3 regions of the Priestia sp. GS2 genome follow, and region 2 is predicted to be linked to each of the others. Evidence: predicted binding sites of a transcription regulator. Region 2 holds the regulator's gene; each other region holds the start of a gene.
What was found. Region 2 encodes Rex, which represses fermentation and respiration genes when NADH is low (regulators of the CRP and FNR family bind a similar motif). Its sites were predicted from a motif close to TTGTGAAATATTTCACAA; they were not measured.

Region 1 (2,273 bases), on a different contig from region 2:
AATAGCCATGGCAGCAGCAAGAGCTGAAAAACCACCCAACGCATGAATAACAGCTGACCCTGCAAAATCTTGCACTCCAAGTAATGCAATCCAGCCCCCACCCCAGATCCAGTGACCTGCAATCGGATAAATAACGGCTGTCATTAACATTGCATATAATAAATACGCGCGGAAATTAATTCGTTCCGCCACGGCTCCAGACACAATAGAAATTACGGCAATAACAAATGCACATTGAAACAGCCAGAACGTTTCCAAACCAATAGGAATATCTAAGTGCGATAAATCACCTGTTAACGCAAAACCATTTGTACCAACAATACCACCTAAATCAGCTCCATACATAAGTCCAAACCCAATAATATAAAAGCAAAGCGTTCCGATTGTAATGTCAGCAAATACCTTCATAATAATATTAACGTTATTTTTATACCGAACAAATCCAGCTTCTAATAATGCAAATCCTCCTTCCATTAATAGAATCATAGCAGCGGTTAGTACTACCCACGTCGTATTGACACCTAAGCTAAGTTCTTCGATTCCCATTATCTTTCCTCCATTCGTGATAAGCCTTCTACAATCGTTGATGTTAAAACGACTTCTTCGATGTCAACTTCTTGTGTTAGCAGCTCAATTACACGTTCGACTTCACGGATCTTCCCTTTAAACTGCTCAATTTTACGAAACCTGTCCTTTACATGGACCATATACTCAACAGCTTCATGGTGACTTAAAGGTCTTCCAGTAAAAATTTTACGAAATGGAGAAAGCGATTGATACCACGTTTCTTGGGCTCTTTTTTTCTGCTCATATTTCTCAATTTTGTCTTTAATAACGACAATCTGCTCTTCATGACTTTCTTTTAATTTCGTTAACTGATCTATTAATTTTTCACGATTAACTTCAAATATAACTGTTTGATATAGTTCACTCACAACCCTCATGTCATATCTCCTCACATTAAATGTTATGTTTTAGATTATATGTGAGAATTGATGAAACCGTCAATCTAAAAAACAAAATTTATTCTTATTTTCTGAATAAATAGAGTTTATTTTCAATAAATGCATCGTTCGACTCTTTCTTAGTTTTTTCCAACAAACTGGTTGCTTTTATAAGGCAATAAATTTACAATAGATAAATGTGCAGGACTTCACAACAAAACTAGAAGTCTAGCAGCTAAAGTGTCTACATATGCAACAATATACAGCAAAGGAGGACGTTCTTATGTCTCAATCAACTATTCAAAAGCCGGCTGAAGAAGCGGTTCAAGCTAAAGGTGCAACTCAATCAGATGTACTTGATCAATTGCTAAAGCCAGAAGTTCAAGAATCACTAACAGTACTTGTTGACAACTTACCAAAGTTAGCTGAAATGGTAACTGTATTAACAAAAACGTACGACTTAACACAATCTCTATTAACAGATAACGTGTTAAAAGAAGATTTACTTGCTGGTGCTAAAGAATTTATCGAACCAGTTGAAGGAAAAGTAAAAGATCTTGCTGCTTCAGCAATCGAAGCAAATGATCGTGCGGAAGCTAACCAATCAACAACTATCGGTTTATTTGGTTTATTACGCATGCTCAAAGATCCACAAGTTCAAAAGCTATTCCGCTTTGCGCAAGCTTACTTAGAAGTAACAGGCGAAAAACAAAAATAATAAAAACTTATCATTTTATAAAGCACGAACGGAGGATCGATCTACTATGTCAAAACATATTCTAATTCTAGGTGGCGGCTATGGTGGTCTATTAACAGCCCTAACAGCTCGTCAACACTTAAGTGCATCTGAAGCAAAAATTACAGTAGTAAACCGTTTTTCTACTCACCAAATCATTACTGAACTGCACCGTTTAGCAGTAGGTGGACTATCTGAACAAGCAGTAGCTCTTCCATTAGAAAAGTTACTAAAAGGTAAAGATGTAGAATTAAAGATTGCTACTGTAAAAGAAATTTCACCAGACCAACGTGAAGTAGCATTAGAAGACGGAACAAAATTAAGCTACGATTACTTAGTAACTGCATTAGGTAGCGAAACTGCTTACTTCGGTATCCCAGGACTAGAAGAAAACAGCTTTGTATTGAAATCAGTAAACGATGCAAATCGCCTACGTGCACACGTAGAAGAGCGCATTGTTGAATTTAGCAAAACAAAAAACAAAGCTGACGGAACAATCGTTGTCGGCGGCGGCGGTTTAACAGGTATCGAGCTTGTAGGTGAATATGCTGACCTTATGCCAAGCCTTTGTCTAAAACACGGTATTGATCCAA
Region 2 (2,273 bases):
GAAAAGTATTCATTAATACCAATAACTTGGTTAACATCTAGCTTATCTGCTATTCGAATCATAAACTCTACCACAAAAGGAAAGAGAACAAAGTAAGCGAACGAAATACCAGTAAGAAATAAGATGATTGAAATTGGAATGTATCCAAGAGTTACTTTTCTCTCTTTATCATACAACCCTGGACTTATAAATGCCCATAATTGATAGAGTGCAATAGGAGCAGAAACAACACATCCGATGACAAACGCAAACTGCATATAAATCTTAACAGGGTCCGTCAATTTAAATGCATTCATTGTTAACGAGCTTGCCTCGTCCGCTGATTGGAGATAAATAATGACGCGGTCTGCTAAGAAGAAACCGCCGATTGTAGCAATAAAAAAGAAAAAGACGACGATTAAAATCCGTTTTCGCAGTTCACCAATATGATCATATACAGACATTTCTTGTTCGTTCATATGTCAATCATTCCTCTATTGATTTCGTTCTTTCTTCTTACCCTCTTCTTCGTTATCTTCCATTATTCCTTTAGTGGCGCTTTTAAACTCCCTTAACGTATGGCCTACAGCTCGACCAAGCTCTGGAAGTTTCTTCGGTCCAAAAATTAGCAATGCAAAAATTACAATTAAGATAACACTACCTGCACCTAATCCCATGGTTTTCCCTCCTTTATTACGTATATATTCTATTATATATTATTTTCAGGATAATTTTTCAAAAAGTAAACCAATGACTGAAGCTCTACGGCTAAATCAATATGATGTAGACGAATCGAACTTGGCACATTTAAGCGTGCAGGCGTAAAGTTTAAAATACCTTTAATCCCACATTTAACTAAGCGATCCGTAATTTGCTGTGCCACTGTAGCTGGAACTGTTAGAATTGCAACGGAAATATCCTCCGTCATATGTTCTTCAAGCTTATCTAAATGGTAAACAGGTACGTCTCCAACGTGAGTGCCTACCTTGTCTTCAATAACATCAAAAGCAAATTCAATCTTTGTATTGTTATTTTTAATAAAATTGTAGTTTAAAAAGGCTGTTCCTAGATTACCAACGCCAATTAAAGCAACTTTGGTTACCTCATCTTGATCTAATGTTTTACGAAAAAAGCTCAGTAAATAATTGACGTTATAGCCATATCCCTTTTTACCCAAGGCTCCAAAATAGGAAAAATCGCGACGAATTGTTGCGGAGTCTACTTTCACTGCTTCGCTTAATTCTGCTGACGATACACGTTGCTTACCAGAAGCATGTAGATTTTTAATAAAACGATAGTATAGCGGCAACCGCTTTGCTGTAGCTTGTGGTATTTTTAAGTTTTCTGTATTCATCTTGTGCCCCCTTAATTACGATAGATATAATGGCTATCGTTCAAATCTCCGCTTAAATTAGCAAGATTCTCTTTTCAAACTAGATAGCGCTTCCATTAAGTGAATCTTCTATTCACTCATGAACAGTAGTCTATAGTTTATTTTAACACAGTCTGTGTGGTAATAATGAATTCTACACATAATTTTATGGAAATGCTTATGCCATACACGTATTCATACTTCCGTCTTAAAAATATGTTAAAATACACTATGTCGAAATGAGTAGAGGTGAAATGATGATTATTCTACAGTTAAATGGAATTACGAAATATTACGGGGCAGACCCGATTTTATCAAATATAAAACTTGAAGTTCAATCTAAAGACCGCATTGCACTGGTTGGTCGAAACGGAGCAGGTAAATCAACGCTTTTAAAAATTATTTCTGGTGAACTTTCCTACGACAGTGGAGAGATTATGAAACCAAAAGAAACAACGATTGACTACATGGGACAAGATACAGTGTTAGAATCCACTTTATCTATTTGGGACGAAATGTTAACCGTCTTCAAGCCTTTGCAAAGAATGGAGAAAGAACTAAGAAAGCTTGAAGAAAAAATGGGGGATCCTTCTTATCAGCACGATTCTATCAACTATGAAAAGCTCTTAAAGGAATACGACCAGCTTCAAATTTCCTTTAAAGATCTAGGTGGATACCAATATGAAGCTGATATTCGTTCAATCCTACACGGATTTCGCTTTTCAAACTTTGACTATTCCACCCCAATTTCTACACTAAGCGGTGGCCAAAAAACGCGACTGGCTTTAGCTAAGCTGTTATTAACTAAACCTGATTTATTAATTCTGGATGAACCTACCAACCACCTTGACATTGAAACATTGGCTTGGTTAGAGCAATTTTTACAAAACTACGATGGTGCTATCCTAATTGTATCGCATGA
Region 3 (2,273 bases), on a different contig from region 2:
AATACTAGTCATCACCATTTTATTGTGGTTAAAAGCAGTGTGGAATGTGAGGTCGATTACATGATTTCAATTGAAAAAGTAAGTAAGCGTTACGGAAGAAAAAAATCATTAAATAAAGTATCTTTGCATGTGAAAAAAGGTGAGGTGCTTGGGCTATTAGGACCAAACGGTGCTGGTAAGTCTACGCTTTTATCTATTTTAGCAACGCTTACTAAGCCTTCTAGCGGCGAAGTGGTCATCAACGGTCAGCGATTAAAAAAAGCTAAAAAGCACATTCGTAATCAAATTGGCTACGTCCCGCAAGATATTGCGCTGTGGGAAGAGCTAACGGTAAAAGAAAACATGCGACTGTGGAGCAAAATGACGGGGCGATCGGTATCAGACGATGAGCTCAAAACGCTTTGTAAGTCCGTACAGCTAGAGGGGAAATGGAGCGAAAAAGTTCAAAGCCTATCAGGGGGAATGAAGCGAAAGCTCAATATTGCTGTTGCGCTCATTCATAAACCGGCGATTTTACTTATGGACGAGCCGACGGTTGGAATTGATTTGCAGTCGAAAATGGAGATTGGCAGATACATTCAAAAGCTTACGAGAGAAGGAAAAACAGTCATTTATATTACGCATGACTTAAATGAAATTCTCGGTTTATGTCACCGGTTTGCTGTGTTAAAAGAAGGAGAAATACAGTTTATCGGTACGATGGAAGAAGCGAGAAGCGCAACAAGACAAAACAGTGACGAAGCGGTTATCTATCAGCTCCTTCATCCAGCGGTGCAGCGCGGTTATTAGAACCACTACCTAATAAAAAAGAGAAATGAAGAGTAAAAGTGTCTAAGTGAAAAACTTAGGCACTTTTTTTACAGAACCTTCTAAAATTGTGTCGAAATTAAGATTGTGAAATTGTGAACAAACTTTAACAAAATGGTGAACTGTATGGTCAACTATAAAAGAAGTTTTTATACTAAGGGCTACAATCTGCTAAGAGAAGGGAGAATTCTCTTCATACATAAAGGAGGAAATGTTTGTGTTTGAGTATGATCCGGTCTTGTATAGTCGAATCTTAACCGGTTTAACACTAGCTGTGCATACGATTTTCTCAACATTAGGAGTCGGAGTTCCGCTCTTGATTGCACTTGCTGAATGGATAGGAATTAAACGAAACGATGAGCACTACCACTTACTTGCTAGAAGATGGGCACGCGGATATATCATCACGGTAGCTGTTGGTGTTGTGACAGGTACAGCAATTGCGCTGCAGCTAAGTTTACTATGGCCAAACTTTATGCAGGTAGCTGGTCAAACGATTAGCTTTCCGCTTTTTTTAGAAACATTTGCTTTCTTCTTTGAAGCTATTTTCCTCGGAATTTATTTATATACGTGGGATCGCTTCAAAAACAAAATGTACCACTTGCTGCTGCTAATTCCAGCTGCGCTTGGTGCAACGGCATCAGGTTTCTTTATTACAACGGTAAACTCATTTATGAACGCACCGCTTGGCTTCACGTATGAAAACGGAGTGTTGTCAAATATTAACCCGATCGCAGCGATGTTTAACCCGGCGACGCCGACAAAAGTGTCGCACGTTTTATCATCCGCGTATTTAACGTCTGCGTTTGTGCTTGCAGCTATTGCAGCTTTTGCGATTTTACGAGGGCGAGATCACGTTTATCATAAAAAAGCCCTGCATTTATCAATGGTCGTGGCGTTTGTATTTGCCATTGTAACGGCACTTGTTGGAGATTTATCAGGTAAATATTTAGCAAACTACCAGCCTGAAAAACTCGCAGCAGCTGAATGGCATTTTGAAACAATGGAAGAAGCTTCATTAATTCTAGGTGGTATTTTAACCGAAGATAACGAAGTGAAGTACGCGCTTGAAATTCCGTATGCGCTCAGTATTTTAGCACACGGAACTCCAGGAGCTGAAGTTATTGGGCTTGAAGAATATCCTGAAGAAGATTGGCCTCCACTTGTTGTTCACTATATGTTCGACTTGATGGTTGCAATTGGAATGGGACTTGCGCTTATTTCATTTATTTACATTGTAATGAAAAAGAAAAAATCATGGAATCCGCTTAACAAACCGCTTCTTAGCTTAATTGTAGCCGGTGGACCGCTAGCGATGCTTGCGATTGAAGCAGGATGGTTCTTTACAGAAGAAGGCCGTCAGCCTTGGATCATTCGAGGCGTTATGCGCACAGCAGAAGGAGCGACAACGTCTCAGCACGTTGATATTATGCTTTATTTGTTCGCTGCTTTATACGTTATTTTAA

Region 1: a site for Rex is predicted at 1,142-1,159, ahead of V2145_RS09810 (DUF1641 domain-containing protein). Genes of this name have one in related genera too.
Region 3: a site for Rex is predicted at 893-910, ahead of V2145_RS13530 (cytochrome ubiquinol oxidase subunit I). Genes of this name have one in related genera too.

Annotation. Positions count from the first base shown of each region.
Region 1 is NZ_JAZGJX010000001.1:1,871,354-1,873,626, forward strand. It holds gene V2145_RS09800 (ammonium transporter) at 1-546, opposite strand, end outside; gene V2145_RS09805 (hypothetical protein) at 546-944, opposite strand; gene V2145_RS09810 (DUF1641 domain-containing protein) at 1,228-1,662, shown strand; gene V2145_RS09815 (NAD(P)/FAD-dependent oxidoreductase) at 1,709-2,273, shown strand, end outside.
Region 2 is NZ_JAZGJX010000005.1:4,429-6,701, reverse strand. It holds gene tatC (twin-arginine translocase subunit TatC) at 1-458, opposite strand, end outside; gene V2145_RS21275 (twin-arginine translocase TatA/TatE family subunit) at 474-656, opposite strand; gene V2145_RS21270 (redox-sensing transcriptional repressor Rex) at 689-1,333, opposite strand; gene V2145_RS21265 (ABC-F family ATP-binding cassette domain-containing protein) at 1,609-2,273, shown strand, end outside.
Region 3 is NZ_JAZGJX010000001.1:2,636,794-2,639,066, reverse strand. It holds gene V2145_RS13540 (ABC transporter permease) at 1-64, shown strand, start outside; gene V2145_RS13535 (ABC transporter ATP-binding protein) at 61-789, shown strand; gene V2145_RS13530 (cytochrome ubiquinol oxidase subunit I) at 1,025-2,273, shown strand, end outside.